Regions from separate parts of the Streptomyces sp. NPDC008137 genome, predicted to be linked through region 1. Evidence: riboswitches for the same ligand, from Rfam matches in the RefSeq annotation. Region 1 holds a riboswitch; each other region holds the start of a gene.
The links. A riboswitch is a leader RNA that binds a small molecule or an ion and turns the genes downstream of it on or off. The one in region 1 is predicted to bind cobalamin.
Positions count from the first base shown of each region.

Region 2: another riboswitch for cobalamin. It lies ahead of ACFZBT_RS25810 (ABC transporter substrate-binding protein); the one in region 1 lies ahead of metE (5-methyltetrahydropteroyltriglutamate--homocysteine S-methyltransferase).
Region 3: another riboswitch for cobalamin. It lies ahead of ACFZBT_RS30885 (ribonucleoside-diphosphate reductase subunit alpha); the one in region 1 lies ahead of metE (5-methyltetrahydropteroyltriglutamate--homocysteine S-methyltransferase).
Region 4: another riboswitch for cobalamin. It lies ahead of ACFZBT_RS03590 ((2Fe-2S) ferredoxin domain-containing protein); the one in region 1 lies ahead of metE (5-methyltetrahydropteroyltriglutamate--homocysteine S-methyltransferase).

Region 1 is NZ_JBIBHN010000021.1:78,285-85,970, forward strand. Features, by position in the region: gene ACFZBT_RS28040 (substrate-binding domain-containing protein) at 1-134, opposite strand, end outside; gene ACFZBT_RS28045 (maleylpyruvate isomerase N-terminal domain-containing protein) at 266-922, opposite strand; gene ACFZBT_RS28050 (FAD-binding dehydrogenase) at 1,118-2,911, shown strand; gene metE (5-methyltetrahydropteroyltriglutamate--homocysteine S-methyltransferase) at 2,958-5,291, opposite strand; cobalamin riboswitch at 5,457-5,678, opposite strand; gene ACFZBT_RS28060 (ATP-binding cassette domain-containing protein) at 5,706-6,557, opposite strand; gene cbiQ (cobalt ECF transporter T component CbiQ) at 6,554-7,303, opposite strand; gene ACFZBT_RS28070 (energy-coupling factor ABC transporter substrate-binding protein) at 7,309-7,653, opposite strand; gene ACFZBT_RS28075 (energy-coupling factor ABC transporter permease) at 7,650-7,686, opposite strand, start outside.
Region 2 is NZ_JBIBHN010000018.1:92,598-100,283, reverse strand. Features, by position in the region: gene ACFZBT_RS25835 (YbaK/EbsC family protein) at 1-3, shown strand, start outside; gene ACFZBT_RS25830 (cation diffusion facilitator family transporter) at 5-1,039, opposite strand; gene ACFZBT_RS25825 (metalloregulator ArsR/SmtB family transcription factor) at 1,102-1,461, shown strand; gene ACFZBT_RS25820 (4-hydroxybenzoate 3-monooxygenase) at 1,463-2,686, opposite strand; gene ACFZBT_RS25815 (CoA-binding protein) at 2,723-3,130, opposite strand; cobalamin riboswitch at 3,212-3,402, shown strand; gene ACFZBT_RS25810 (ABC transporter substrate-binding protein) at 3,529-4,488, shown strand; gene ACFZBT_RS25805 (iron chelate uptake ABC transporter family permease subunit) at 4,533-5,498, shown strand; gene ACFZBT_RS25800 (ATP-binding cassette domain-containing protein) at 5,495-6,310, shown strand; gene ACFZBT_RS25795 (hypothetical protein) at 6,423-7,175, shown strand; gene ACFZBT_RS25790 (histidine phosphatase family protein) at 7,172-7,686, shown strand, end outside.
Region 3 is NZ_JBIBHN010000026.1:38,809-46,494, forward strand. Features, by position in the region: gene mctP (monocarboxylate uptake permease MctP) at 1-351, shown strand, start outside; gene ACFZBT_RS30880 (ATP-binding protein) at 416-4,009, opposite strand; cobalamin riboswitch at 4,200-4,343, shown strand; gene ACFZBT_RS30885 (ribonucleoside-diphosphate reductase subunit alpha) at 4,467-6,842, shown strand; gene ACFZBT_RS30890 (ribonucleotide-diphosphate reductase subunit beta) at 6,842-7,686, shown strand, end outside.
Region 4 is NZ_JBIBHN010000002.1:53,844-61,529, reverse strand. Features, by position in the region: gene ACFZBT_RS03615 (ATP-binding cassette domain-containing protein) at 1-642, shown strand, start outside; gene ACFZBT_RS03610 (ABC transporter substrate-binding protein) at 639-1,622, shown strand; gene ACFZBT_RS03605 (Fe(3+)-hydroxamate ABC transporter permease FhuB) at 1,668-3,743, shown strand; gene ACFZBT_RS03600 (amino acid permease) at 3,825-5,324, shown strand; gene ACFZBT_RS03595 (universal stress protein) at 5,327-5,752, shown strand; gene ACFZBT_RS03590 ((2Fe-2S) ferredoxin domain-containing protein) at 5,766-6,137, opposite strand; cobalamin riboswitch at 6,183-6,309, opposite strand; gene ACFZBT_RS03585 (IucA/IucC family protein) at 6,351-7,686, opposite strand, start outside.

The DNA.
Region 1 (7,686 bases):
GCCTCGATGGCCTCCTGGACGGCGGCGCGGGTCCGCTCCGAGACATGCTCGAAGTTGTTGATCACGTTGGAGACGGTCTTGGGGGAGACGCCGGCGTACTCCGCGACGTCCTTGATCCTGGGTCTGGCCGCCACGCTGTCCCGCCCTTCCGACTGCCGAGATCGTACCGACTGCGCAGATGTGCCACGCCGGACGGGCGGCCGTGGCCCGCGCCCTGCCGTGGACAGCCGTACTTCCGCAGGATCCGGGTCGCCGGGGAGCCGGGTCAGCCCAGGTGGAGCGGCAGTTCCGAGGCCTGCTCGCCGAGTTCGGCCCGCTCCGCCTCCGTGGGTGCCCGCCTCCCGGTGCCCACCAGCAGCGCGTCCCGGTCGTGGAAAGACGAGGGGAACGCGCTCCCCGCGATCCGCTCCAGCAGCTCGCGGGAGCGGCTGAGCCCCTCCGCCGGCGGCTGTGCCGCGTCCGGCAGGTGCGCGATCAGGTCGAGGTGGTGCAGCGTCCACTCCAGGACGTACGCCGAGAGATAGTCCGCCACGGTGAGGACCTCGTCGCGGGTGCCGACCCGGCCGGCCGGGTCGGCGAGCCGGGCGGCGCGGCCGGCGGCGGACCCGACGTCGTCCAGGTGCAAGGTGAGCAGGTGCGGATCCTCGTACGCGGCGGCGAGCCGGACGGTCAGCGCGTCGAGCGGGTCGTCACCGGTCGGTGGCGTGCCGGCGACCTCCCAGTAGGTCACCGCGTCACGGGTCTGCTCCCGGTCAGAAGGGGTGGCGAGAGTGATCAGGACGTCCTGGGCGTCGATGACGAGATGGCACACCAGGTCCCGCACCAGCCAGCCGGTGCAGCCGGACGGCCGGTCGAAGTCCTCGTCGGCCAGACCGGCGACCGCCTCGCGCAACGCCGTCCAGGAGCGTGAGAAGAGATCCACCTCGGCACCGTAGTGCCGTGCCGCGAGGACGGACAAGCACATTTCGCCCGCCCGGCCAACTGCCGGACAGTGCCCGTGAGTTCCCCGGCGCAGGACTCTGGTGGCCCCGAGAACTCCTGGGCTACCGTCGGTAACACCCCTGGTCGCCCCAGGGGCCTCTCCCGACCCCTGCGCACCTCCTCCGGAAGGCGGCCCATGGAACACCCGTCAGCACCCGCCGCGTTCACCCGCCGCCGTGCCCTGACCGTCGCTGGCGGTGTGCTCGCCGGTGCCGCGCTCGCGCAGTCGGCGTTCCCGGCCTTCGCGGCCGGAGCCGGATCGTCGGACGCGGACGCCATCGTCATCGGCCACGGCCTCGCCGGGCTCGTCGCCACCGCCGAACTGGCCGCCGCCGGACGCAAGGTGCTGCTGCTCGACCAGGAGCCGGAGGCCAGTCTGGGCGGACAGGCCTTCTGGTCCTTCGGCGGGCTGTTCTTCGTCGATTCCCCCGAGCAGCGGCTCATGGGCATCAAGGACTCGCGGGAACTGGCCTGGCAGGACTGGCTGGGCACGGCCGGCTTCGACCGCGGCATCACCGACCCGTCGGGCCAGGACCACTGGGCCCACAAGTGGGCCGAGGCGTACGTCGACTTCGCCTCGGGGGAGAAGCACTCCTGGCTCGCGGGGCTCGGGATGCAGTGGTTCCCGATCGTCGGCTGGGCCGAGCGCGGCGGCGGCCTCGCGGACGGGCACGGCAACTCCGTACCCCGTTTCCACGTCACCTGGGGCACCGGACCCGCCGTGGTCGAGCCCTTCGAGAAGAAGGTGCGGGAGGCCGTGGAGGACGGCAAGGTGACGTTCAGGTTCCGCCACCGCGTGGACGACCTGATCGTCACGAACGGTGCCGTCACCGGCGTACGCGGAAAGGTCCTGGAGCCCAGCAGCGCGGCACGCGGCAAGCCCAGCTCCCGCAAGGTCGTCGGCGACTTCGAACTGAACGCCCCCGTCGTGATCGTCACCTCGGGCGGCATCGGAGCCAACCACGACCTCGTCCGGCAGAACTGGCCCGCGCGCCTCGGTACGGCCCCGAAGTCCATGATCACGGGCGTGCCCGCGCACGTGGACGGCCGGATGCTCGCGATCACCGAGAAGGCGGGCGGACGGATCGTCAACCCCGACCGCATGTGGCACTACACCGAGGGCCTGAAGAACTACGACCCGATCTGGCCCGACCACGGCATCCGCATCCTGCCCGGCCCGTCCTCCATGTGGTTCGACGCCACGGGCAAGCGCTTCTCCAGCCCCGACATCCCGGGCTACGACACACTTCACACCCTCAAGTCGATCACCGACACGGGATACGACTACTCCTGGTTCGTCACGACCCAGAAGATCATCGCCAAGGAGTTCGCGCTCTCCGGCTCGGAGCAGAACCCGGACCTCACCGAGAAGAACGTCTGGAAGCTGCTGTCGCGCGTCTGGCAGACCCCCGAGCCGATCGAGCGGTTCAAGGAGAAGGGCGAGGACTTCGTCGTCGCCGAGACCCTGCCCGAACTGGTCGCCGGTATGAACAAACTGACGGGGGACGACCTGATCGACCTGGCCGGCCTGCGGCGGCAGATCGAGGCCCGCGACCGCGAGATCGCCAACCCGTACACCAAGGACGCCCAGGTCATGGGCATCCGCAACGCCCTCGCCTATCCCGGCGACACCCTCAGCCGCACCGCCTCCGCCCACCGGATCCTGGACACGTCCGCCGGACCGCTGATCGCCGTACGCCTCAACATCCTCACCCGCAAGACCCTCGGCGGCCTCCAGACCGACCTCTCCGGCCGTGTCCTGAACGCCTCCGGCAAGCCGATCAGCGGGCTGTACGCGGCCGGTGAGGTCGCCGGCTTCGGCGGCGGGGGCGTCCACGGCTACCGCTCCCTCGAAGGCACCTTCCTGGGCGGCTGCCTGTTCTCGGGCCGCGCGGCGGGCCGGGCGGCGGCGGCCGCGACGGCGGCCTGACCCGACCGGGGGCGGGCCATGCTCCGCCCGCCCCCGGCCTGGAGCGTCAGGCCGCTCCGGGCCGCTCCGCGTCCAGTTCGGCCCGGACGGTCCGGGCCGCCGAGACCAGGTTCTCCAGGGATGCGCGGGTCTCGGTCCAGCCGCGGGTCTTCAGGCCGCAGTCCGGGTTGACCCACAGCCGCTCGGCGGGGATCGCTTTCAGGCCGGTGCGCAGCAGTTCGGCGGCCTCCTGTGCGGCGGGAACCCGCGGCGAGTGGATGTCGTAGACACCCGGCCCCGCCTCACGCGGATAGCCGTGCGAGGCGAGTTCGCGGGCGACCTGCATGTGGGAGCGCGCGGCCTCCAGGCTGATGACGTCCGCGTCGAGGTCGTCGATGGCCCGCACGATGTCGCCGAACTCGGCGTAGCACATGTGGGTGTGGATCTGCGTGTCCGGCCGCACACCGCCCGTGCTGAGCCGGAAGGCCTCCGTGGCCCACCCCAGATACGCCGGCCGGTCGGCGGCACGCAGCGGCAGGGTCTCGCGCAGGGCGGGCTCGTCGACCTGGATGACCGGCGTCCCGGCCGCCTCCAGGTCTCCCACCTCGTCGCGCAGGGCCAGGGCGACCTGACGGGCCGTCTCGGCGAGCGGCTGGTCGTCACGGACGAAGGACCAGGCGAGCATGGTGACCGGGCCGGTGAGCATGCCCTTGACCGGACGGTCCGTGAGGGACTGCGCGTACCTCGTCCAGCGTACGGTCATCGGCTCGGGGCGCGAGATGTCGCCGGCCAGGATCGGCGGGCGGACGTAGCGGGTGCCGTAGGACTGGACCCAGCCGTGCCGCGTGGCGAGGTAGCCGGTGAGCTGCTCCGCGAAGTACTGGACCATGTCGTTGCGTTCGGCCTCGCCGTGCACCAGGACGTCCAGACCGGCCTTCTCCTGGAAGGAGATCACCTCCTGGATCTCGGCCTTGATGCGCTCCTCGTATCCGGCCGTGTCGATCCGGCCGGCGCGCAGGTCCGCGCGGGCGCCGCGCACCTCACCTGTCTGCGGGAAGGAGCCGATCGTGGTGGTCGGCAGCAGCGGCAGACCGAGCCGGGCGCGCTGCGCGGCGGTCCGCTCGGTGTACGGCAGCGAGCGGTGGGCGTCCGCCTCGGACACCGCGCCCGTGCGGGCGCGGACCGCCGGGTCGCGGGTGATCGGGGAGTTCGCCCGGGAGGACAGGTCGGCCCGGTTCGCGGCGAGTTGCGCGCCGATCGTGTCCGTACCCTGCGCGAGACCGCGCGCCAGGGTGACGATCTCGGCGGTCTTCTGCCGCGCGAAGGCGAGCCAGCGCAGCACCTGCGGCTCGATGTCCCGCTCCGCCGCCGTGTCCAGCGGCACGTGCAGCAGGGAGCAGGAGGCCGAGACGTCGACCCGGTCGGCGAGGCCGAGGAGCGTGCCGAGCCGGGAGAGCGAGGCCGCCAGGTCGTTGATCCAGATGTTGCGGCCGTTGACGACACCGGCGACCAGCCGCTTGCCCGGCAGACCGCCCACCGCGGCCAGATCGTCGAGGTTGGCCGCCGCCGACTCCGTGAAGTCCAGCGCGAGCCCTTCGACCGGCGCCTTCGCCAGCACCGGCAGGGCGTTCCCGAGCCGGTCGAAGTACGAGGCGACCAGGAGCTTCGACCGGTCGGTGAGGGCGCCGAGGTCGCGGTAGGCGCGCTCGGCGGCGTTCAGCTCGGCCGGGGTCCGGTCCTGGACCAGGGCCGGCTCGTCCAGCTGCACCCACTCGGCGCCCGCCGCGCGCAGGTCGGCGAGGATCTCGGCGTACACGGGCAGCAGCCGGTCCAGGAGCGTGAGCGGCTCGAAGTCCGCGGGCACCCCCGGGGCGGGCTTGGCCAGGAGCAGGTACGTGACGGGGCCGACGAGGACGGGGCGCGCGGTATGGCCGAGCGCCAGCGCCTCGCGCAGCTCGGCGACCTGCTTCGCCGAGTCGGCGGTGAAGACCGTGTCCGGACCCAGTTCGGGCACCAGGTAGTGGTAGTTCGTGTCGAACCACTTGGTCATCTCCAGCGGCGCCACGTCCTGCGTGCCACGCGCCATGGCGAAGTAGCCGTCGAGGGCGTCCGCCTCGACGGAGTCCCGGTGGCGGCCGGGGATCGCGCCGACCATGACGGTGGTGTCCAGGACGTGGTCGTAGAGCGAGAAGTCGCCCGTCGGGATCTCGTCGATGCCGGCGTCGGCCAGCTGCCGCCAGTTCGAGGCGCGCAGGTCGCAGGCGGTGGCCCGGAGGGCGTCGGCGGTGACGCGGCCCTTCCAGTAGCCCTCGATCGCCTTCTTCAGTTCCCGGTTCTGTCCCTGGCGGGGGTAGCCGTACACGGTGGCCCGTGCTGCCGCGGCTGCGGACTTGGTGGTCACGGAGATCTCCTTCGCGAGACGAATCCCTGAGATCCCGGCGACGGGACGAGAGCGCGAAGGGGTGACGAACCGGACGGAGACGACCTCGCGCGGCACAGCGCGGTCGTCCGCCTGGTATGTACGCCGACCCGCCCTCGAGGTCACCGGAATGTCCGCGCACGAACCGTCCGCGCGCGGGCAGTTGGCAGGTCTTCGGACTCGCGGGCACGCTCTCACCATGTGAGAACACCTACTGGCCGTCGCTTCCCGGGCCCTGCGTGGGCCCAGTGCGTATGACGGCGGTCGTTCCCGCTCACCGCTGCGGGGCAGTCCCGGATTCCCACCGGGTTCCCTCTTGCGACGCATCCCGTCTGGCGGACGGGGCGAACCAGCTGCACCGCCAGCCTATACACGGGATGGCCGCGGAAGCGACCCTCAGCCGCCGCTCACCGGCCGCCCCGCCGCCAGCGCGGCCAGCTCGTCCGGGGTGCGCGGGCCGGGCGCCGACCCGGTCAACAGCCCCTGTGCGCGCAGGAGATCCGCGGCCGCGGCACCCCACGGCAACCGCAGTCCCGCCTGCCGGAGGAGATCGGTCCGGGCCAGTGCCGTCGGCGCGGGAGCGAGGTGCACACCGTCCGGGGTGAGGAGCGCCGCGTCGTCGGCCCAGCGCAGGGCGAGGTCGACGTCGTGCGTAGCCATCACCACCGTGGTGCCGTTCGCACGCAGCTCGTCCAGCGTGGCCAGGAGCCGTTCCTGGCCGTCGGGGTCGAGTCCGGCCGTCGGCTCGTCGAGGACGAGCACCCGGGGACGCATGGCGACCGCGCCCGCGATGGCGGTCCGTTTGCGCTGCCCGTAGGAGAGCAGATGAGTGGGCCGGCCGGCCAGGGCGGTGATGTCCAGGGCGGCGAGCGCCTCCGCCACCCGTGCCCGTACCTCCGTGTCGGACAGCCCGAGGTTCAGCGGCCCGAACGACACGTCCTGCTCGACGGACGCCGCGAACAGCTGGTCGTCCGGGTCCTGCACCACGAGCTGGACGGTCGTCCGCAGCCGGGTCAGGCCCTTGCGGTCGTACGTCACCGGCTGCCCGTCGACCGTCAATCGCCCCTCGTGCGGCCGCAGCCCGCCGCTGAGCAGCCGCATCAGCGTGGTCTTGCCGCTGCCGTTGCGGCCGAGCAGCGCGAGCGCCCGCCCCGCGCGGATGTCGAAGTCGAGGCCGCTGAGCACGGCCGGGCCGTCCTCGTAGGCGAAGGACGCGCCCCGCAGGGCGACGAGGGCGGGCTCGCTCATGCCGGCGGCCTTTCCAGTACGAAGGTGAGGGCGGCCAGCGCCGCGAGGAGCGCGCAACTGGCGGCCGTGAAGCGGACGGAGACACGGGCCTCGGGCACCAGGACCCGCAGGGTCCCGTCGTAGCCGCGCCCGGCGAGACCGGCTTGGAGGCGGGCAGCCCGGTCGAAGGCCCGTACGAAAGCGGTGGCGCCGAGCCCGCCCAGCGAACGCCAGGCGGCGGCCCGCGTGGTGTGCCCGAGCCGGGCGGCCTGCGCGTCGCGGATCCGGCGCACGGAGTCCAGCAGCAGGAAGCTCATCCGGTACGTCACGAGCGCGACATCGACGACCGGCGCCGGGACACCGGCCCGGACCAGGCGGGGCAGCAGGTCGGACATGGGCGTGGTGAAGGCGAACAGCAGCACTCCCAGGGAGGCCGCCGAGGTGCGCAGCAGCAGCTCCCCGGCCCGCAGAGGTCCGTCGTCCGCGAAGGAGACGAACCCTCCCGGCCCGCCGACCTGGACCAGCAGCGTGACCGCTCCGGTCACGCAGAAGCCCAGCGGCACGCGGTAGGCCCGCCACAGCTTCCGGCCGGGCACACCGGCCGGTCCCAGCAGCAGGGACACGGCCGTCACCAGCACCAGGGCCGCGCCCGGCCAGGGCGGCAGCGAGATGGCCAGCACGGTGAGTCCCAGACCGAGCACGGCCTTGTCCACGGGATGGCGGCGGCGCCAGCGACTGCTGTGCGCCGCCGCGTCGATCGGCAGCACGCGGCTCAGGCTCTTTCGGCCGTGGACTCCTCGGCGGCCCGCTCCAGGGCCTGCTGCTCACCCTGCCGCCGGCCTCGGCGCAGGCCGAAGTAGTAGGCGAGGACACCGGCGCCGATCGCTGCCTGGAGGGCGAAAAGCGCCGACTCGATCTCACCCGACGGCGGCTCGTACAGCGGCGAGAACCAGGGCTTGTAGTCCGGGTCGATCTCGGTGATCGCCGTCTCCGCCTGGGCGTCGGCGCCCGCGAACGGCTCCTCCTTGTCGTCGCCCAGGCCGAGGGCGAGCGGCAGCACCGCGAGGAGCGCCACGGCGAGCAGCAGCAGGAGGTTGATCCTCGTGTTCTTCTTCATCGGGCCACCGCCTCGGTCTCGGTCACGGACCGC
Region 2 (7,686 bases), on a different contig from region 1:
TGAGCTACGCCGCCGTGTGGTGGGCCAGGGGCAGATGCGGGTCCGCCTCGCCCGGGACCGGTGCCGGGTCGGCGTGGACCAGGGCGGCGGTGAGGCGGGGCACGGCGTGCAGCAGCGCGTGCTCGGCGTCGACGGCGATGCGGTGGGCCTCGCGCACCGTCACGGCGCCGTCCACCACCACCGCGACCTCGGCGCGCAGCCGGTGCCCGATCCAGCGCAGCCGCAGTTCGCCCACCGCCCGCACCCCGGGGACCTCGGTCAGGGCGGCCTCGGCCCGGTCCACCAGGGCCGGGTCGACCGCGTCCATCACCCGCCGGAACACCTCCCGCGCCGCGTCCCGCAGCACCAGCGCGATCGCCGCCGTGATCGCCAGCCCCACGATCGGGTCGGCCAGCTGCCACCCCAGGGCCGAGCCGCCGGCGCCCAGCAGCACGGCCAGGGAGGTGAAGCCGTCGGTGCGGGCGTGCAGTCCGTCGGCGACCAGCGCGGCCGAGCCGATCGCGCGGCCCACACGGATGCGGTAGCGGGCCACCCACTCGTTGCCCGCGAACCCGACGAGGGCCGCCACGGCGACCGCCGGGACGTGCTGGACCGGGCGCGGATCGAGGAGGCGGTCGATCGCGGTCCACCCCGCGAAGGCCGCGGACGCGGCGATCGTCAGCACGATCACGAGCCCCGCCAGGTCCTCGGCCCGCCCGTAGCCGTAGGTGAAGCGGCGGGTGGCCGCCCGCCGGCCCAGCACGAAGGCGATCCCGAGCGGTACGGCGGTCAGCGCGTCCGCGGTGTTGTGCACCGTGTCCCCGAGCAGCGCCACCGAGCCGGAGACGGCTACCACGAGCGCCTGGGCCAGGGCCGTCACACCGAGCACCGCGAGCGAGACCCAGAGCGCCCGCATCCCGCGGGCCGAGGACTCCAGGGCGGAGTCGACCTTGTCGGTCGTCTCGTGGGAGTGGGGAGTGAGGAGGTGGGACAGCCGGTGGCGCAGGCCGTGCTGGTGCTGGTGCTGGTGAGGGTGGGAGTGCTCGTGCCGGTCGCTCACGTGGGTCCCCTTCCGGTGCGCGGGAGTGGACGTGCACACGCCCACAGGGCCATTATGTGCGTATGAGCGCACGCATGCACCTGTCACCTGCGCACGATGCGCACCCGCGCAGCCCCGGCGAGGAACAGTTCGCGCTCGCCGCCGAACTCCTCGCCCTCCTGGGGGACCGGACCCGGCTCGCCCTGCTGCACGCACTGACGAGGTCGGAAGCCGACGTCACGACTCTCACGGAGGAATGCGGGGCGGCCCGGCCCGCCGTCAGCCAGCACCTGGCGCGGTTGCGCCTCGCGGGCCTGGTGAACACACGTAAAGACGGGCGCCGGGTGATCTACTCACTCAGCGACGGCCATCTGCGCCGACTGGTGGACGAGGCGCTGAACGTGGCCGACCACCGGCTCAGCGACCGTCCCCCGCACGAATGAGTCAGTACCGCGCCGCCGTCCCCAGGTATTGCTCGGCGAAGGCCGCGGCCGCCACGGGCGAGGTGAACAGGCGGCGCAGCCGGGCGAGCGCGGTGCCCGCGCGGAAGGGGTCGCCCGCCGCCGTTCCGTGGTACACCTCGGAAAGCCACTGCGAGAACTCCTGGTAGTCCCACACGCGCCGCAGGCAGGACTGCCCGTAACCGGCCAGACCGCTCTCGTCGCCCGTGGTCAGGCGGGCCACCAGGGCGTCGCCGAGCAGGAAGGCGTCGTGCAGGGCGAGGTTCATGCCCTTGGCCGCGATGGGGGCGACCAGATGCGCCGCGTCGCCCGCGAGGTGGAGCCGGCCGTGCACCATCGGCTCGACCACGTAGTCGTGCATGTCCAGCACGCGCTTCTCGATCAGCCGCCCCTCCGTCAGCGGCGGCACACCGGCCGCCCCGAGCCGCTGCCGCAGCTCCGCCCAGACCCGCTCGTGCGGCCAGTTCTCCGGGTCGTCGCCCGGCGGGCACTGGAGGTAGTAGCGGGTCACCTCCGGGCTGCGGGGCATCTGGCCCGCGAAGCCGTTCTCGTGACAGCCGAACAGGACGCAGTCGGCGGACGGCGGGGCCTCGGCGAGCAGCGCCAGCCAGCCGATGCCGTAGTCGTGCCGCGCGATCCGGACCCGCTCGGGCGGCAGTGAGGCCCGCGTCACCCCGCGCGCCCCGTCGCAGCCGGCCACGAAGTCGCAGTCCACGACGTGCCGTTCACCCGTCTCCGGGCACGTGTACGACACGGAGGGCCGGTCGGTGTCGAGGTCGTGCAGCTCCACGTCCCGGACCCCGAAGCGGATCTCCCCGCCGCGCACGTCGGCGTACTCGCGCACCAGGTCCGTCACCAGCAACGGCTGCGGGTAGACGAAGTGGTGACTGCCCGTCATATCGCCGTAGTGGAACCGGTACCGCTCCCCCTCGAAGCGGAACTCGCACGCGGTGTGCAGCTCCGCGCGGTCCAGCAGGTTCCGGGCGAGGCCCCGCTTCTCCAGGCCGCGTACGGCCCACTCCTCGATGACCCCGGCCCGGGGCCGCTGTTCGATGAACTCCCGGGTCTCGGTCTCCAGCACCAGGCAGTCCACGGAGGCGGCCCGCAGGATGTTGCCGACGGTCAGCCCGGCGGGACCGGCGCCCACGACGACGACCGGGAAACGTCCGGGGGAGCCTGTGTCCGCGGGCGGCAAGGCGTGGGTCATGCGCTCATTATGGAGGGGGCGCGACGGGCGTGACCCTCACCCGACCCGCGGGATCTCGATCGCCGGGCAGCGGTCCATCACCATCTCCAGGCCGGCGGCCCGGGTGCGGTCGTACGCCGCCGCGTCGACGACGCCGAGCTGGAACCACACCGCCCCCGCGCCCTTGGCGACCGCCTCGTCCGCGACCGCTCCGGCGAGGTCGCTGTTCACGAACACGTCCACCACGTCCACGTCGAAGGGGATGTCCGCCAGACTCGCGTACCCCTGCTCGCCGTGCACGGTCTCCGCCTTGGGGTGCACGGGCACGACACGCTTGCCGTACCGCTGGAGCACGGCGGCGACGCCGTACGCCGCGCGCTGCCGGTTCGACGACAGGCCCACCACGGCCCAGGTGTCGCCGAGCTCGGTGAGGATCCTGCGGACCGTTGCGTCGTCGCCGTACACCGGCGGCCTCCTCGGGAGTCGCGGAAGAGCTGCTGTCCGGGCAACGACGCGGGGCGCGCGGTGATTCCCCGATGCCCGCCGTGATAGCTTGCCGAGGCCAGTCGAACCCATGTACGTGGGTCAGGGAATCCGGTGCGAATCCGGAACTGACGCGCAGCGGTGAGGGGGACGGGCGGGGTCTCGGCCACTGAACGGCACGCATGGCGTTCGGGAAGGCGCCCCGCACCGGGTGAACCCGAGTCCGAAGACCTGCTGGCGGCCCCCGCGGCCGGCCGGCGGTGGGGGAGCACCGTACGACCGGGCTCCGCGATCGGGCCCTCGACGTCTGAGGACTGGTTTCCTTGCCCCTCGCCCGACCCGCCCGTGCCGCCGTCCTGCTCGCGGCCTGCTCCCTGCTCATGACCGGCTGCGGGGACTCGAAGCCCACCACCACGAAGGCCGCCGTCACGCTCGACAACTGCGGCCGGAAGGTTCGAGTCGACAAGGCGCCCAAGCACGCCGTCTCCCTCAACCAGGGCACCACCGAGATCCTGCTCTCCCTCCGTCTCGCCGACCGGATAGCGGGCACGGCCACCTGGACCGACCCCGTGATGAAGGGGCTGGAGAGGGCCAACGCCAAGGTGCCGCGCATCGCCGAGAACAACCCCTCCTTCGAACGGGTCCTGGACTCCGAGCCCGACTTCGTCGCCGCGTCCTTCGTCTCCACCCTCGGCAAGGGCGGCGTCGCCACCCGCGAGCAGTTCGAGAAGCTCGGCGTGCCCACGTATGTCTCCCCGTCCGACTGCGCCGGCAAGGACAACTCGGGCGGCGGCGACGGCAAGCGCGACAAGCCGCTGGACATCGACGCCGTCTACGGCGAGGTGCGGGACCTCGCGACCGTGTTCGGAGTGAAGGACCGCGGCGACAAGCTCGTGGCCTCCCTCCAGCAGCGGATGAAGAAGGCCACGCGGGGCGTCGACGCCTCCGACGTCTCCCTGATGTACTGGTTCGCCAACTCCGAATCGCCCTACCTGGCCGGCTGCTGCGGAGCGCCCGGCATCTTGACCCGCGCCCTCGGTGCCAAGAACGTCTTCGACGACACGCACGAGGAGTGGCCGCAGGTCAACTGGGAGACGGTCGCCGACCGCAACCCCGACGTCCTCGTCATCGGCGATCTGACCCGCGACTCGGAGACCGCCGAGTCGGCGAAGCGCAAGATCGCCTTCCTGGAGTCCAATCCGGCCACCAAGAACATGGACGCAGTCAAGAACAAGCGGTACGTGCTGCTCAGCGGGCAGGCCATGAACCCGACCATCCGCACGGTCGAGGGTGTGGAGAAGGTCGCGGCCGGACTGCGTGAGTTCGGGCTCGTGAAGTGACCGTGCGCGGACCGGCGCTCGGTGTCGCGGGCGCCCTGCTGCTGATGGTCTCCGTGGCCCTGGCGATCACCATCGGACCGGCCGACATCCGGGTCGGGGACGTCTGGTCCGTCGTCGCCTCCCACCTCGGGATGGGCAGCTCCGACCTGACGCCGATCCGGGACGGCATCGTCTGGCAGCTGCGGCTGCCGCGCACCCTGCTCGCGGCCGTGTGCGGGGCCGGCCTCGCCGTGTGCGGGGCCGTGATGCAGTCGCTGCTGCGCAACCCCCTCGCCGACCCGTTCGTGCTCGGGGTGTCCTCGGGCGCCTCCACCGGCGCGGTCGTCATCGTCGTGCTGGGCGTGGGCGGCGGTGTCGTCTCGGTGTCCGCCGGCGCGTTCCTCGGCGCACTGGTCTCCTTCGCGCTGGTCCTGCTGCTCAGCCACACCCTCGGCGACACCACCGACCGGGTCGTCCTCGCGGGCGTCGCCGCCATGCAGCTCTTCTCCGCCCTCACCTCCTTCGTGGTGCTGACCGCCGCCGACGCCGAGACGACCCGGGGCGTGCTGTTCTGGCTCCTGGGCTCGCTCGGCGGGGCCGGCTGGACCGACGTGTGGCTGTGCTTCGCCGTCCTGGCCGTGGCGCTGGTGGTGTGCCTGTCGTACGCCCGTACGCTCGACGCCTTCGCCTTCGGGCAGGACGCGGCGGCCGCGCTCGGGGTGTCGGTGGCCCGCACCCGCCTGGTGCTGCTGTGCGTCACCGCCCTGCTCACGGCCGCCCTGGTCAGCTCGGCCGGGGCGATCGGCTTCGTCGGGCTGGTCCTGCCGCACGCCGCCCGGGCCCTGGCCGGACCCGGGCACGCCCGGCTGCTGCCGGTCACCGCCCTCGCCGGCGCGGTGTTCCTGGTCTGGGTCGACACCCTGGCCCGGACGGTCCTGGATCCGCAGGAGGTGCCCGTGGGGGTCGTGACATCGCTGATCGGGGTGCCGGCGTTCGTGGCGGTGCTCTACCGGACGCGGAGGGTGCGGTGACCGGGACACACGTCAGCGAGACGGAAACGCCGGTGCGGGCTGCCGGGCTCCGGGCGGACCGGGTCAGCCGCCGTACCGACGGGCGCCTCATCCTCGACGGCGTCGTCCTCGCGCCCGAACCCGGCTCCACCGTCGGAGTCCTCGGCCCCAACGGCTCCGGCAAGTCCACACTGCTGCGGCTGCTCGCCGGGCTGCTCACACCCACCGCCGGAATCGTCACCCTCGACGGCACCCCGCTGGGCGATCTGCCCCGCCGTACCGTCGCCCGCCGCCTCGCCACGGTCGAGCAACAGGCCGACACCCAGGTCGAGCTGACGGTGCTGGACGTCGTACGGCTGGGCCGGATCCCGCACCGCCGGGCCTGGACACCCGCCTCGGCGGACGACGAGCGGGCGATCCACGCCGCCCTGGAGCGCACCGGCCTCGCCGCCCGGGCCTGCCAGCCCTGGCACACCCTCTCGGGCGGCGAACGCCAGCGGGTGCAGATCGCCCGCGCGCTCGCGCAGGAACCCCGGGAGCTCCTCCTGGACGAGCCCACCAACCACCTCGACATCCACCACCAGCTGGACCTGCTCGCCCTGGTGACCGGCCTGCCGGTCACCACCGTCGTCGCGCTGCACGACCTCAACCTCGCGGCGATGTACTGCGACCGGGTCGTCGTCCTGCGCGGGGGGACGGTCGTCGCGGGCGGCGCCCCGGGGGACGTCCTGACCGAAGAGCTCATCGCGGAGGTGTACGGGGTGCGGGCCGCCGTCAGCCGTGAAGGGCCCGAACAGCGGCCTCACGTGCGGTTCCTGGGCACGCTGGCCTGAGGCCGTTCGGCCCGCGTGGCGGGCACGCCATTGGTGGGGCGATTCCCGCCACGGTGGCCGGAAATCGCCAAACCTGCCTGCGTGTGCCCGCCCGCACGCCTACGCTCGGCTCGTGCTGCGCATCATCGACGCCCGTACCGGCGAGCCGGTCGACGCCGCCCCGGCCCGCCGGGGCCTGACGCGTGTCGAGGTGCACGCGCCCGGCTCCGACACCACGAACCTGCGGGTGCTGCTCGTCGCGGACCTGCTCGTCCGGGCCCTGGAACTCGGCGGCACCCCGGTGTGGGCGCTGCTGACCGGAGGACGCCGACAGGCCGAGCTGCGGGCGGAGGCCACCGCCCTCGGCATCCGGCCGTTCGAGGACAGCCCCGACGTGAGTGCCGGGCTGGGCGAGGCCCAGGTCGTCCATGTGGCCGTCGAGGGCGGGGTGGCGACCGGTGGTGTGCGGATCGATGTCGCCCCCGCGCACATCGACGGTGCCCCCGCGCATCCCGGCAACCCGGGCACACCGGACGGCACCGGCATCGACCCCGGTGTCCTGCGTCTCGCCCTCCTCGCCCGGCACCACAGCGCCCCCGCCCGGCTGGACGCGGCCGCGTTCGACGAGGCCCGGGGCACCCTCGCCCACTGGCGCGGTGCGGTCGCCCGCTGGGCCCGGCGGCCCTCGCGGCCCGTCCCCGACGAGGTGCGCGGGCGATTGCGCGACGCCTGGGAGGATGATCTGGACATGTCCCGGGTACTGGACGTCCTGCACCACGTCGAGACCGACCCGGAGCTGCCCGACGGCGCGCGCTTCGAGACGTACGCGTACGCCGACCGGCTCCTCGGCCTCGACCTCACCCGCGACCTGGGATCCCCGTCATGATCGAGCGCGCCGGAACCGGCCCACTGCGCCGCCTGGTCGTCATGCGGCACGCCAAGTCCGCCTGGCCCGTGGACGTCGCCGACCACGAACGCCACCTCGCCCCGCGAGGCCGCCGGGACGCCCCCGCTGCCGGGCGCGCCCTGGCCGAGGCCGACTGCCTGCCGGACCTCGCGCTGTGCTCCACCGCCGTACGCGCGCGCCGGACCTGGGACCTGGCCGCCGGCCAGTGGGGAACACCCCCGCCGGTACGCCACGACCGGCGGCTGTACGCCGCGGGCCCCTCCGGCCTGCTGGCCGTCGTGCACGAGGTGCCCGCGGAGGTGGAGACACTGCTGCTGATCGGGCACAACCCCGGACTGGAGGAACTGGTCCTGGCGCTCGCCGCCGACGGCCTCGACGACACCCTGGAGCGGGTCCGCACGAAGTTCCCCACCTCGGCGATCGCCGTCCTGTCCTGGCGAGGCACGACCTGGCGGTCCCTCACCCCTGGCACCGCGCTGCTCACGTCCGT
Region 3 (7,686 bases), on a different contig from region 1:
GCCCTGGTCGGCGGCCTGTTCACCCGCTGGTTCCACCGCTGGGCGCTGCTCGCGGGCTGGGCGGTCGGCATGATCTACGGCACGGCCGCCGCGTACGGGGTCGCCTCGCCGACGCAGAAGCACTTCGGCGGCTCCTCGAAGGAGATCCCCGGCATCGGTGAGATCGGCTACATCGGCCTCACGGCGTTCGTCCTGAACGTGGTGGTGACGGTGGTCCTCACCTTCGCCCTGAAGGCCCTCAAGGCCCCCGACGGCATCGACGAGACCAAGCCGGAGGACTACACGGCGGACGCCGGCGACCCCGGGGTGCAGGTGGAACTGCCGCCGGCCACGGCGGGTACCTCGCACTGATCCCAGCGCAGCACGGGCCGTCGGGAGAGCACCCGGCGGCCCGTCGGCGTGTCCGCCCGCCGTCCTAGTCGCGGGTGCGCGCGGCCATCGCATGCCAGAAGCGGTCCAGCTCACGGACGCGCATGCTCACCCAGGGCGGCGTCTTCCGGCGCAACAGCCTGGGGAACCAGCGGCGCAGCCGTCCGGGCAGCAGGGCCTGCTGCTGGCGGCAGAACGGCTCTCGGATCTCTCCCCGGGGCACGGAGTCGTGGGGAGGGTACGGGCAGAGCTGGAACTTGCAGTCGGGCAGGCATGTGGTGCCGGGTGCGGGCGGGTTCGCGGTACCGACCCGGGCGCCGGGCCGCAGCGGCTCGCGGTTCGTGCGCAGGCACGGTGGGAGAGGCATCCCGGACTGCTCCGCGCGGGCCATGCGCTCCTCGACCTCGTCGGGGTTTCCGTCCCGTTCGATGAGGTTCAGCATCACCAGCACGTCGGCGACGAGACGTTGGGCCCTCCCGTCGAGGGTGCTCCAGCCGACCGAGGGCGGGATCCACAGGTTGTGCTTGCGGTAGGCGCCGGAGTGGTCCGTACGGGAACCGATGTTGTCGGCGACGCCCTTCTCGTCGATCCAGAGGAAGCGTTCGGGCTGGCCGGTCTCCAGGGCGAGGGCCACCAGATCGCCCGCCTCGGCGACGAACGGGTGCAGCAGCCGCCGCGGCGAGTCGCCGTTCGCACCGGGCGGGCCGGGCGGTGCGTTCACCGTGCCGGCCATCGCCAGCCAGCGCCGCACGGTCTGCACGGCGGTGGAACCACCGATCGCCAGGAGCGGCTCGCGCGACCCGTGGTGATCGTCGCTCGGCCCTGCCGTGGTGTCGCCGTTCCGGTCATGGTGGCCGAGCCGGTCGGGAAGTTCCCACAGGCACAGCGCTTGGAGCAGGCTGAGCTGCGAGTACCAGCACCGGGTCTGCTGCAGTACGGTCTCCGCCTGCCGGATCAGGTCGACGCTTCTGCCGGGGTCCGTGTTCGGATGGCGTTGGCGCCGGTTGGCCGCGTACTTGAAGCCCTGGGCCAGCGCCGCCTCCAGGGCGAGCGGCATATCGGGGGCGCCGTCCGTATGGGCCGGGTCGAGGTGGAGGAGCCATTTGGTGAGGCGCTCCCGGGCCTCGCCGCGGTGGGAGTCGTCGACCGACCCCAGCAGCATGGGCAGCATCCAGGCCCGCATCACGAACTCACGCAGCAGTTCGACCCGTTGGTTCTCGTACCGCTGGTTGAGTTCCTCGCGCTCGATCTGCAGCCGGTCGATGGCCTCGACGGACGCGGCAGGCGAGGACGCACGGGCGGATCTGGCCTGCCCCATTCTCGAGGTCCACGCTTCGAATTCCCTCGTGTTCTCGGCTTTCATTTCGAGGATCTTGGCGTTGTACTCCCCTATGGGGTCACTGTTGAGACCGACCCGCTCACGGATCACGGCGAACGCCTCGTTGCCGCCGCTGCCGAACTCCTGGGCGACGGCCAGGCGGATGGAGTACGAGGGCTCGGCGATGCCCAGCTCGAAGATCTTCTCGTACATCGCCGTGGTGTCGATCTTCTTGGAGGCCTGCCGCGACGCCGCGCCCAGCTGCTTGAGCAGCCGCAGTTTCGCGTCCTCGAGAGTGCGCTGATCGCCCTGGATGCCCGACCAGTCGGCCGCCACCCTCTCGACGATGTCGCCCAGTCGTCCCGGGTCGGCTTCCACACTCTCGACTTCGAGGGCGGCCGCGTAGAGGTCGAGGGTCTTGGGGTCGTCCGGCCGATGCTGCGCGGCCGCGCAGAGCCGCTCGGACAGGGCGCGCCCACGCACGGGGCTGCTCCGCGACGGCTCGTTCTTCCCCTCCTGGAACCCGGCCCCGACGCCGCCGGCTCGGGGAGGACGTCTCCCCACCCGCCCGCGGGACATGAACACGACCGCGACCAGCAGCTCACGTCCGGGGCCGGGCGGTCGCAGCGCCTGCTCGATCAGCTCGCCGGCGTCGGCCTCCTCCAGGTGGCTCAGCAGACGGAAACCGAAGTAGGCCTGCAGGATGCTGTGCGGGAAGCGCGCCTTCGTCTCGGAGCTCTCCAACAGCCCGAGCTTGTCCGCGTTGCCCACCAGACGGGCGAGCACGGCGTGGCACTGCGCCATGTTCCCCATCTGCAGCCGCCTCGCCTCCTCGTCGCCGAGCCTGGCGCGGAGCGCTGCCCAGATCCGTTCCCGGTGCCACTCGGAGAAGGCCTCCCCGTTGTCGCCGTACCGGTCGGTGCCAGGCACCCTGACCCACAGAGGCCCACCGGGCTGGACGTCCGGGCCGAGCAACTCCGCGAAGTCCACTTCCAGCTTGTCTTGAAGCAGTCCCACGCAGGCCAGAGCGGAGACCACCGCAAGGGTGTCCCGGCGCTCCTGCGGGGTCAGCGCGACGTCCTCACGCAGCCGGCCCTCGTGCAAGGCACGGCCCCAGGTGTCCAACAGCCACAACCGAAGCGTGCTCCGGTCCCGGCTGCGTGTGTTCAGACGCTTCGGGTCGTCGGTCGGACGGTCCCGTTCCAGGGCGCCGTGCCGGTGCAGTTCACGGGCGATCTGCAGATAGACGGGCGATTCGGTCACCTCGGCCGTCTCCACGATCCAGTCCACGCGGCGCTCGTCCGTCTCCGGTACGGAGTCTTTGACGAATTGCAGCGCCTCCTCCTCGCTCAGCGGTTCCAGCTCCACGATCGCCGCGGGCGTGGTGTCCAGAGGACTGTGCGGCCGGGAGGCGATGACCACCGGCAGCCGCTCCTCATAGGCGCGTTCGATGGCACAGCGGATGATGTTGTCCCGGTTCTGCTGAACACCGCCGTCGAGAAGAGCCTCTTCGAGTCCGTCGGCGATGACGACCAGCTTGTCGTCGGCAAGCAGTTGCTGCCAGACCCGATCGGTCTTGGTGCGGGCCAGAATGCCCTGCGGCGCCACCTCGGCGAAACGCTGCTTGGCCATGCGCTCGAAGTTCAGATCGGTCCCGCCGTCGGCGTCCCGCAGCCGGATCGGCACGGGCACGGCACGCTCCTGGGCCAGTAGTTCGGTGAGCCGCACAAGGACGGCGGTCTTCCCCGTGCCGACACCGCCCACGAGCAGATAGGGCCGACGAGTGCCGCGCTCCCTCAGCCGTTGGGCGATGACCTGCGCGAGCTCCTCGCGACCCACGATCTCGGTGGAGTCCTGCCCGGCCGTGAGCACGAGCTTGTGCGGGTCCCTGCGCGCCTTCACGAGGTATCGCCGTTTGTTCCAGCTGTACCACCAGAACATGAAGAGCGCGGCGGCGACCGAAGCGGTGAGGACCGGACCGATGAAACGGAGCAGGGCGTCGAGCCCCGGCTCCTTCTGCCATCTCTCGACCGTGGTCTGCTGGTCGGTGACCAGCATGTGTACGCCGGCCCCGATCCAGCCGAAGACCACGAGGGCGCCGACCGCCCAGACCATCCGGAGCACGTTGGTGTAGGAGAACCACCTGCGCCACTTCCTGGGCCGGGTGGTGCCGCGGCGGGCCTCGAGACGGATGGTCAGGCTGTGCCAGTGGCCGACGACGACGCGACTGGTCCGTCTCGCCGCCCGTCGCAGATCCAGCGTGGCCATCGGCGCGTTGCGCGGCCGCTCCTTGCCCGGTGTGCGACGGACGACCCTCGTCATGTGAGTACTCCCTCCGAGGGCGATCTGCTTCCCAGTACGGAGGACCCGCGGACGTCGGCACCTACTTCCATGGAAGCACTCCCCGCACGCCGCGCAACCCGATGGGGAAACGCCGACAGGGCATCACTCTTCTCACCTGTCAGCTGACGCTCCGACACCAGCGCGACACAACATCTGGGGGTGCCACCCGTACCCGGCACAAGATGTATGCTCGTGCTCGCTGTCGTCGCAGGGGAATCCGGTGCGAATCCGGAACTGTCCCGCAACGGTGTACTTGTGCATGTTTCATGCACAAGCGTCAGTCCGAGGACCTGCCGACAGCGCACCCGGCCGTCCGGCCGGGGTGCCCTGACGTCCGGGCCTCGTGGAATGGGCCGGTGGACGCGACGCCGTGTGCGCTCGTGTGCTGCCCCCCCGCCCTGCGCGAGGCCCCTTGCCGAGCGAGGGAGAGCCCCACGTGACCATCGCGCCAGCCGAACCGGTCTCAGCTTCCGAAGAAGAGCACGACGGCCCCGGTGCCGCGCTGCTGCGGACCCTGACCGAGCTGACCGCCGATCTCCCCGACGCCGACCCCGGCCGGGTCGCCGCCGCCGCGCTGCGCGGCCGGTCCGCGCGGGCGGACGAGACGGAATTGCGCGAGCTCGCGACGGAGTCGGCCGCCGGCCTCATCTCCGAGGACCCCGCCTACTCCCGGCTGGCCGCACGGCTGCTGACGATCGGCATCCGTGAAGAGGCCGCCTCGCAGGGTGTCACGTCCTTCACCGAGTCCGTCGCGGTCGGCCACCGGGAGGGCCTGATCGCCGACCGGACCGCCGAGTTCGTGCGCCTGCACGCCGCCCGGCTGGACGCGCTGATCGACCGGGCCGCCGACGACCGCTTCGGCTACTTCGGCCTGCGGACCCTGCACAGCCGCTACCTGCTCCGCCACCCGATCACCCGCAAGGTCGTCGAGACGCCCCAGCACTTCATGCTGCGCGTCGCCGCCGGTCTCGCCGAAAACGACACGGCGCAGTCCGTCGACGAGGTCGCCGCGCTCTACGGGCTCATGAGCCGCCTCGACTACCTCCCCTCCTCCCCCACCCTCTTCAACTCCGGCACCCGGCACCCCCAGATGTCGTCCTGCTACCTCCTGGACTCCCCCCAGGACGAGCTGGACTCGATCTACGACCGGTACCACCAGGTGGCGCGGCTGTCGAAGCACGCGGGCGGCATCGGTCTCTCGTACTCCCGTATCCGTTCCCGCGGTTCGCTGATCCGGGGCACCAACGGCCACTCCAACGGCATCGTCCCGTTCCTGAAGACCCTCGACGCCTCGGTCGCCGCCGTGAACCAGGGCGGCCGCCGCAAGGGCGCGGCCGCGGTCTACCTGGAGACCTGGCACTCCGACATCGAGGAGTTCCTGGAGCTGCGCGACAACACCGGCGAGGACGCCCGCCGTACGCACAACCTGAACCTCGCGCACTGGGTGCCGGACGAGTTCATGCGGCGGGTCAACGCCGACGGGCAGTGGTCGCTGTTCTCCCCCTCGGACGTGCCCGAGCTGGTCGACCTGTTCGGCGAGGAGTTCGACGCCGCGTACCGGGCGGCCGAGGCGAAGGGCCTGGCGAAGAAGACCCTGCCGGCCCGTGAGCTGTACGGCCGCATGATGCGCGCCCTCGCGCAGACCGGCAACGGCTGGATGACGTTCAAGGACGCCGCCAACCGCACCGCCAACCAGACGGCCGAGCCGGGCCACGTCGTCCACTCCTCCAACCTCTGCACGGAGATCCTGGAGGTCACCAGCGACGGGGAGACGGCGGTCTGCAACCTGGGCTCGGTCAACCTCGGCGCCTTCGTCGACCAGACCCGCGGGGACATCGACTGGGAGCGGCTGGACGAGACCGTCCGCACCGCCGTGACCTTCCTCGACCGGGTCGTGGACATCAACTTCTACCCGACCGAGCAGGCGGGCCGCTCCAACGCCCGCTGGCGTCCGGTCGGCCTGGGGGCCATGGGTCTGCAGGACGTCTTCTTCAAGCTGCGCCTGCCCTTCGACTCGCCCGAGGCCAAGGCGCTCTCGACCCGTATCGCCGAGCGGATCATGCTCGCCGCGTACGAGGCCTCCGCCGGCCTGGCCGAGCGCAACGGCCCGCTGCCGGCCTGGGAGAAGACCCGTACGGCCAGGGGCGTGCTGCACCCCGACCACTACGACGTGGAGCTGACCTGGCCCGAGCGCTGGGCGGCCCTGCGCGAGCGCGTCGCCGCGACCGGCATGCGCAACTCCCTGCTCCTCGCCATCGCGCCCACGGCCACGATCGCCTCCATCGCGGGCGTGTACGAGTGCATCGAGCCGCAGGTGTCCAACCTGTTCAAGCGCGAGACGCTGTCGGGCGAGTTCCTCCAGGTCAACTCCTACCTGGTGGACGAGCTGAAGCGGCTCGGCGTGTGGGACGCCCGCAGCCGGGAGGCGCTGCGCGAGGCGAACGGCTCGGTGCAGGACTTCGCCTGGATCCCCGCGGACGTACGGGCGCTCTACCGCACGGCGTGGGAGGTCCCGCAGCGCGGCCTGATCGACATGGCGGCGGCCAGGACGCCGTTCCTGGACCAGTCCCAGTCCCTGAACCTCTTCATGGAGACGCCGACCATCGGCAAGCTCTCCTCGATGTACGCCTACGCCTGGAAGGCCGGGCTGAAGACGACGTACTACCTGCGCTCGCGCCCGGCGACCCGCATCGCCCGCGCCGCACAGGCCCAGGCGCAGCCCGAGAAGACCATCCCCGTCCAGCAGACCGCCGACCCCGACGCGGTCGCCTGCTCCCTGGAAAACCCCGAGTCCTGCGAGGCCTGCCAGTAATGACCACCCGTAACGCCAATCTCCTCGACCCGGGCTTCGAGCTGACCCTGCGCCCCATGCGCTACCCGGACTTCTACGAGCGCTACCGGGACGCCATCAAGAACACCTGGACCGTGGAGGAGGTCGACCTCCACTCGGACGTCGCCGACCTCGCGAAGCTGTCCGAGGGCGAGCAGCACATGATCGGCCGGCTGGTCGCGTTCTTCGCGACGGGCGACTCGATCGTCGCGAACAACCTGGTGCTGACGCTGTACAAGCACATCAACTCCCCGGAGGCGCGCCTGTACCTGTCGCGCCAGCTCTTCGAGGAGGCCGTGCACGTCCAGTTCTATCTGACGCTGCTCGACACCTACCTTCCCGACCCGGAGGACCGGGCGGCGGCCTTCGACGCGGTCGAGAACATCCCGTCCATCCGTGAGAAGGCCGAGTTCTGCTTCAAGTGGATCAACGAGGTCGAGAAGCTGGAGAGCCTGCAGACCCAGGCCGACCGGCGTCGCTTCCTGCTGAACCTGATCTGCTTCGCCGCGTGCATCGAGGGCCTGTTCTTCTACGGTGCCTTCGCCTACGTCTACTGGTTCCGCAGCCGCGGTCTGCTGCACGGCCTGGCCACCGGCACCAACTGGGTGTTCCGGGACGAGACGATGCACATGTCCTTCGCCTTCGACGTGGTCGACACCGTCCGCAAGGAGGAGCCGGAGCTCTTCGACGACCAGCTGGAGCAGCAGGTAACGGACATGCTGCGGGAGGCCGTCGAGGCCGAGCTGCAGTTCGCGCGCGACCTGTGCGGTGACGGCCTCCCGGGCATGAACACCGAGTCGATGCGGCAGTACCTGGAGTGCGTCGC
Region 4 (7,686 bases), on a different contig from region 1:
GACGACACGACCGACGGCCTCGCCCTGACCGCCCGGGAGTTCGCGCGGTACGTGGCCCTGCTGACCCAGGGGCGGCCCACGCCCAGCGGGCTGACCGTGCGGGACCTCGTCGAGTTCGGCCGCTACCCCTACCGGGGCCGCTTCGGCCGCCCCGACCCGGACGCGTCGGCCGCGGTCGAGCGGGCGCTGTCGCTGACCGGGGTCACCGACCTCGCCGAGCGCGGCGCCGACCACCTCTCCGGCGGGCAGTTGCAGCGGGTCTGGCTCGCGAGCTGTCTCGCCCAGGAGACCGGTGTGCTGCTGCTGGACGAGCCGACGACCTATCTCGACCTGCGCTACCAGATCGAACTACTCGACCTCGTCCGCGATCTGGCGGACGACCACGGGATCGCCGTCGGGGTCGTGCTGCACGACCTCGACCAGGCGGCGGCCATCGCCGACCGGATCACGCTGCTCGAAGCGGGCCGGATCGTCGCCGAGGGCCGGCCCGAGGAGGTCCTGACCCCGGAGCGGCTGACCGCCGTCTACGGCATCCGGATCGACGTCGACACAGACCCCCACACCGGCCGACTGCGGACCCGTCCGATCGGCCGGCACCACACCCGCAACACCCGAAGCGAAAGGCTCGGCACCACCTCATGAGACGCATCCTGCTCACCGCGGCCACCACCACCGCCGCGGCGCTCACCCTCGCCGCCTGCGGCACCACCGAGCCGGCCGCCGACAGCTCCTCGAAGAAGACCTCCGAGGCCATCAACCTCACCGACTCCACGGGCGCGAAGGTCAAGCTGGACGGCCCGGCGAAGAAGGTCGTCGCCACCGAGTGGAACGAGGTCGAGAGTCTCATCACCCTCGGCGTCGACCCCGTCGGCGTCGCCGACGTCAAGGGCTACAAGACCTGGGACACCGCCGTCCCGCTGAAGAACGAGCCCAAGGACATCGGCACCCGCGGCGAGCCCAGCATGGACACCGTCGCCTCGCTCTCCCCCGATCTCATCGTGGCCAGCTCCGACCTGCCGGACGCGGCCGTGAAGCAGCTGAAGAAGATCGCCCCGGTGCTGGAGATCAAGTCCGCCGACGCGTCCGACCAGATCGGGCAGATGTTCACCAACCTGGACCTGATCGCCAAGGCGACCGGCACCACCGACAAGGCCGAGGCGGCCCGCAAGAGCTTCGACGCGAAGGTCGCCGAGGGCAAGAAGGCCCTCGCCGACGCCAAGCTCGACGGCTCCGACATCGCCTTCGCCGACGGCTACGTCAACGCCAACCAGGTCTCCCTGCGCCCGTACACCGACGGCTCCCTCATCGGGTCGGTCAACAAGCAGCTCGGTCTGAAGAACGCCTGGAAGGTCAAGGGCGACTCGGCCTACGGCCTCGGCACCACCGACGTCGAGGGCCTCACCGCCCTGCCGAAGGACGTGCGGTTCGCCTACATCGGCAACGACGAGGACAAGACCAGCAACCCGTTCTCCGGCCAGCTGAGGAAGAACGCCGTGTGGACGTCCCTGCCGTTCGTCAAGGCGGACCAGGTGCACCGGCTGCCCGACGGCATCTGGATGTTCGGCGGCCCCGAGTCGATGGAGGCGTACATCGACGCCCTCGTCGGCGAGCTGACGAAGTAGCAGCCGGCGAAACAGCCGCTCGGACGAAGCAGAAGCACCGGAGCCATGGCCGTCACCGAAGCACCCCCCAGCACCACCCGCCCGCCGGCGGCAGCGTCCCGTACGGGCGCGGCCGCGGTGACGGCCGGGCTCGTCCTCCTCGTCGCCGCTCTCGCGGTCGTCGACATCACCCAGGGCACCGCCGCCGTCGGACCGGCGCAGGTTTTCAAGGCCCTGACCGGGCAGGCCGATCCGGGCGACGCGTCCGTGGTCATCGCCTCCCGGCTGCCGCGGATGGCCGCCGGCGTCCTGGTCGGCGTCGTCCTCGGCATCGCGGGCGCCGTCCTCCAGGCCGTCAGCCGCAATGTGCTCGCCTCGCCCGACACCCTCGCGGTGAACGCCGGTTCGTATCTGGCGCTCGCGCTGGTCGGCGCGACCGGCCTCTCCCTGCCCCTGCTGGCGTCCTCGGGCGTCGCCTTCGCGGGCGGGCTGGTGGCGGCGGCCGTGGTGCTCGCCCTGTCGGGGCTCGGCACGGGCACCGTACGGCTGGTCCTGGCCGGCACGGCGCTGGCGCTGGGCCTGAACTCCGTGACGGAGGGGCTGCTCCTGCTGTTCCCGCAGGAGACGGAGGGCCTCTACCAGTGGAACCAGGGGAGCATCGGCCAGAACGGCTTCGACGGCGTCGTGCAGATGCTCCCCGTCGCCCTGGTGGGACTCGCCGGGCTGCTGCTGGTCGCGCGGCGGGTCGACGCGCTCGCCCTCGGGGACGACGCGGCGCGCGGTCTTGGCGTCCCGGTCCACGCCACCCGCGTCACAGTGGTGGTGCTGGCGGCGCTGCTGTCGGCGGCGGCCGTGACGCTGGCCGGGCCCATCGGGTACGTCGGGCTCTGCGCCCCCGCCCTGGTGCGTCCGCTCGCCCGCCGGTTCCGGGGCTTCGTGCGCTCCCGCGCGGCCCTGCCGGTGGCCGGGCTGACCGGTGCCGCGCTGGTGCTCGGGTCGGACGTGCTGCTGCGGGCCCTGGTCCCGGCGGACCGGGCGGTCGCCGTGCCCACCGGCATCGTCACCAGCCTGGTCGGTGCCGTGTTCCTGGTGGTGACCGCCCTGCGGCTGCGGGACACGGCCGGGGCCGACGCGCCGGACCGGCTGCGCATCCCCAGCCGGACGGCGTTCCTGGTCACGGTGGGCGCCCTGGCCGCCGTGGTCGTGGGTGTCACGCTGGCCGGTGTCCTGCTCGGCGACAGCAAGCTCCTGCTCGGCGATGTCGCGAACTGGGCGCAGGGGCGGGCCGGTCAGGCCGTCTCCTTCGTGCTGGACACCCGGGTGCCGCGGGTGCTCGCGGCCCTGTGCGCGGGCGCCGCGCTCGCCCTGGCCGGGACGCTCGTGCAGGCCGTGACCCGCAACCCGCTGGCGGAGCCGGGGGTTCTGGGTGTCTCCGGCGGCGGCGCGCTGGGCGCCGTGCTGCTGGTGACGACCGTGCCCACCGCCGGTTCGTGGGGCCTCGCGGGTGCCGCGTTCGGGGGCGCCGCGCTGTCCTCCGCCATCGTCTTCGGGCTCGCGGCCCGGGGCGGCTACCGGCAGAACCGGCTGGTCCTCGTCGGGATCGGCATGGCCGCCGGCTCCACGGCCCTGATCAGTCTGCTCATCGTGCTCACCGACCCGTTCAACGCCACGAAGGCGCTGACCTGGCTGTCCGGTTCGACGTACGGGCGGACCATGCCGGACGTCGTGCCCGTCGCGCTCGTGCTGGCACTGGGCCTGGCCGTCGCGGTCGCGCGCCGCACCGAGCTGGATCTCGTCTCCCTGGACGAGGACACCCCACGGCTGCTCGGCCTCGGGCTGCCCCGGGCCAGGCTCGGCTTCCTGGTGGTGAGCGTCCTGCTCGCCGCGACGGCCGTCGCCTCGGCCGGGACCATCGGCTTCGTGGGTCTCGTGGCGCCGCACGCGGCGCGTGCCCTCGTGGGTCGGCGGCATGTACGGGTGGTGCCGGTCGCCGTCCTGCTCGGCGCCGCGCTCGTCTGTACGGCGGATCTGCTCGGACGGACCGTCATCGCCCCGGCCCAGCTGGGCGCCGGACTGATGACGGCGGTGATCGGCACTCCGTACTTCCTGCGTCTGCTGGTGCGGAGCCGCAAAGCGACATAAATCTCCTAAAAGGCCGTCAATCGCCAAAATGCCTCGCGCCTGCCTGTTGTATGGATCCACGCACAACGGGAGTGAGGGAGCATGGCCAAGGACATCACGGACGCGGGCCCGCCACCGTCCGCGAGCCTGAAGCCCAATGCGATCGGGTTCCTCGACGCGCTGGTCATCGGGCTCAACGCGACCTCGCCGGCGTACTCGGTGGCGGCGGTCATCGGCCCGATCGTCGCCCTGGTGGGCATCTACGCCCCCGGGGTGATGATCGCCTCGTTCGTGCCGATGCTGCTGATCGCGTCGGCGTTCTACTACCTCAACAAGGTCGACCAGGACTGCGGCACGACCTTCTCCTGGGTCACCCGGGCCATGGGGCCGTGGGCGGGCTGGCTCGGCGGCTGGGCCATCGCGATGACGGGCGTCCTGGTCGTCGGTTCGCTGGCGGATGTCGCCGTGACCTTCTTCCTGCTCGCCGTGGGCCTGGACAGCTGGGCGGACAACGACGTCGTGCGCCAAGTGCTCACCGTGCTGCTCATCGTGGTGATGACGGCCATCTGTGTGATCGGCATCGATGTATCGGCCAAGGTGCAGAACGTCCTCATCCTGGCGCAGGTCGTCTGCCTGCTCGCCTTCGCCGTGGTGGCGCTGTACCGCGTCTACGCCGACACCGGAACCCTCGACGCCATCGATCCGGAGTTCAGCTGGCTCGACCCCTTCGGGGCGGGCGGGGCGTCCCTGACCGGCGCCCTGCTGCTGGGCGTGTTCATCTACTGGGGGTGGGAGTCGGCGGTCAACCTCACCGAGGAGACCGAGGACTCCGCCACCGCCCCCGGCAAGGCGGCCATCTGGTCGACGGTGCTGCTGCTGGTGACCTACCTCGCCGTCGCCTTCGCGGTCGTCGCCTACGCGGGCACGGACTACCTCGCCGAGAACGCCGCCGAGGAGGAGTTCATCTTCGCGCTGCTCGCCGAAGAGGCGATGGGCGGCTGGGACTGGGTCGTGCTGCTGGCGGTGTCGACATCGGCGCTGGCGTCCACGCAGACGACGATCATCCCGGCGTCCCGCACCGGACTGTCCATGGCCCGCCGGTACGCCCTGCCGAAGCATTTCGGGCACATCAGCCCCCGGTTCCGCACCCCGGACGTGAGCACCTGGTGGGTCGCCGGCATCGCCATCGTCTGGTACCTCGTCCTGTATCACGCCAGCGAGAACGCCCTCTTCGACTCCCTGACGGCGCTCTCCCTGCTGATCGCGTTCTACTACGCGCTCACCGGCCTCGCCTGCGCGGTCTACTACCGGCGCGAGCTGACCAGGAGCGTGAGGGACTTCCTCCTGATCGGCCTCGGCCCGCTGATCGGCGCCGGGCTGCTGGCGTGGCTGCTGGTGGAGTCGGTCCAGGACATGGCCGACCCGGCCAACTCCTACACCGGCAGCTCCTGGTTGGGGCTCGGTCCGCCGCTCGTCATCGGCATCGGCGTCGCCCTCGCGGGCGTGATCATCATGGTCGTCTGGCGGCTGACGGCCCCCGCGTTCTGGTCGGAACGCCCGAGCACGGTCGACCCCGATCTCGTCCACGGCAAGGAGTCCTGAAGATGTCGGTGGTCCTCGGCTACGACGAGTCCCCGGGTGCCCTGCGCGCGCTGCGGGTCGCGATCGAGGTGGCGGCGGCGTACGGCGAGCCCCTGGTGATCGTCTACGGCGCCGCGGCCCCCGGCGTCACGGGCGAGGAGTTCGGCGCCCATCAGAAGGCCGTCCGCGAGGCCGGCACCACCGTGCTCGGTCACGCGGTCCGGGTCGCCGACGAGGCCGGTGTGCCCAGCACGGTCGAACTCATCGACGAGCGGCCCGCGCAGGCGCTGATCGACGCCGCGGCACGCCATGACGCCAGGGTGATCGTGGTGGGCACGTGGGGCGAGAGCCCGGTGCGCGGGGCCCTGCTGGGCTCGACGCCCCACAAGCTGCTGCACCTGTCGAACGTCCCGGTCCTGTGCGTGCCGGCCGAGGAACAGGAGTCCTGAGAGCCGGGCCTGGTCAGGAGCTGCCCGCGCGCCGTTTCGCGAGCGGGCTGAAGGCGTACAGGCCGAGGATCTCGGGCAGGGGCGCGACACCGGGGCCGCCCTCGCGGACCCAGGAGACGACGTCCTCGGTCGCGGCCGGGTCGTTGACCAGCCCGAGCCACACCGGCCGGGCCCCGGCGGCCCGGCCCGCGGCGGACGGCTGTACGACGATGACGTTGGCCTGGTCGCAGACGTCGAGGCACTCGGAGACCCGTACGGGCGCCGCCTCGCGCAGCCGCTCGGTCTGTGCCGTGTGATCGACGCCGGTCACCTTGCCGGTGCCGCAGCAGCAGTCCCGGCAGACGACGACGCGGCACGGAACCCCTCCGGCCGGGGTTGCGGACATGCCGCACCTGTCCTCTCTCCGGGGAGATCCGCCCCGGTGGTTCGTGGAGGAGGCGACCGCGTGAGTCTCCTGGCTCCCGGCCGATGCCGGTCACAGTGGCGGGACCGCGCCGGATTCACACCGGCTTCCTCGTTCCGCCGTCGCCATGTCGCCGGCCATCATTCCATGCGGCCGGTGCGGTCACCGCACAGCACGGACGGGCGCTCCCCCAGGTCACGTTCCTTCCCTGAGCGGGTTGGGCAGCGGCAGATAGCGGGCGTCGGCGCCGTCCGCGCCCGTCCAGCGCAGCAGGAGGTTCGTCTTGGCGGGGAGGGTGGGCGAGGTGAGCAGGGCGGGGATCTCGGGCAGGTCGTGGCGGGCGAGTTCGCGGCGGGCGGCGGGCCAGGGGTCGAAGCCGGGGTGGCGTTCGACGAGGGCACCGGCGATCTCGGTGAGGTGGTTGACGACCAGGCAGTACACCAGCCGCTCCCAGCCGGCCTCGCGGGAGACGTCCGGGAGCAGTTTCACGCCCTCGGCGTCCCGGTACAGCGCCTGCACGGGCATGCCGTCGGCGTCCACGGCGATCACGGTGTTCTGCAGATGAGCCTCGATGACGACGCCGTGCCGGGCGAAGGCCTCCAGGGCCGGGGGCACCACCCGCGCCAGATACGCCGTCCACCACGCCCCGGGGTCGGCGGCGCGGTCGAGCGGGCTGCCGTCGAAGCCCTCGACGAGTCCGGCGGCGAGCAGCGGGGTCGCGCCGGGCACCAGGTGGCCGGCGAAGCCGTCGCGGACGAGGACGGCCAAGGCCTCGAAGGCGAAGCCGGCGGTGCGGTAGCCGCGGTCGCCGAGCCAGGCCGGGGGGCCGTCGAGCGTGCCGGAGTCGTCGAAGGCGGCGCACACGGCCGCGTCGGTGCGGCGCAGGGCGAGCAGGTCGTGGCGCCACAGCCGGCGGATGTCGTTGGTGATGCGCACGTCCAGGCTGAACTTCAGGAAGAGGTCCCGCTCGGGTGCGTAGAGCGTGCGGATCGCGGCCGTCGGCCAGGTGTCGAAGGCGGTCGTGCCCAGCCGGACCAGCCTCCCGTCTGCGAAGGCGGCGGCGAGCTCCGCGCTCGCCAGGTCGAGCTGCCAGGGGTGGGCCGGGAGCAGCCGGTAGCCGGGCGGGGCGGTGCCGAGGGCGTCGAGGGCCGAGGTGTCGCCCTCCTCGACGACGCAGTCCTCGCGCAGCCCGAGCAGAACCAGCGGGAAACGGGCGTACGCCTCGGGCGCGTACGGCAGCCAGCCCGCGGCCGGGCCGCCGCCGCGCGCCTTGGGGGCCGGGTGGTGGGTGTGGCCGGTGAGGAGGCACTGCTCGGAGCGCAGGTAGGGGTCGTCGGGCGGGGTCGCGCGGTCGCGGGCCTCCAGCAGGGCGGCCACGGCCTCCCTGCTGTCGATCATCTCGGCGGGCAGTTCGTGGTTGGACAGGCCGGTGTGCCGGCGCAGTTCCTCGGCGACGAGCTTGACCAGCTCGGTGTGGCCGACACGCTGCCAGCCGTCCGGCCCCTCGACCTCGGGTTCGGCGGGCCGGCGC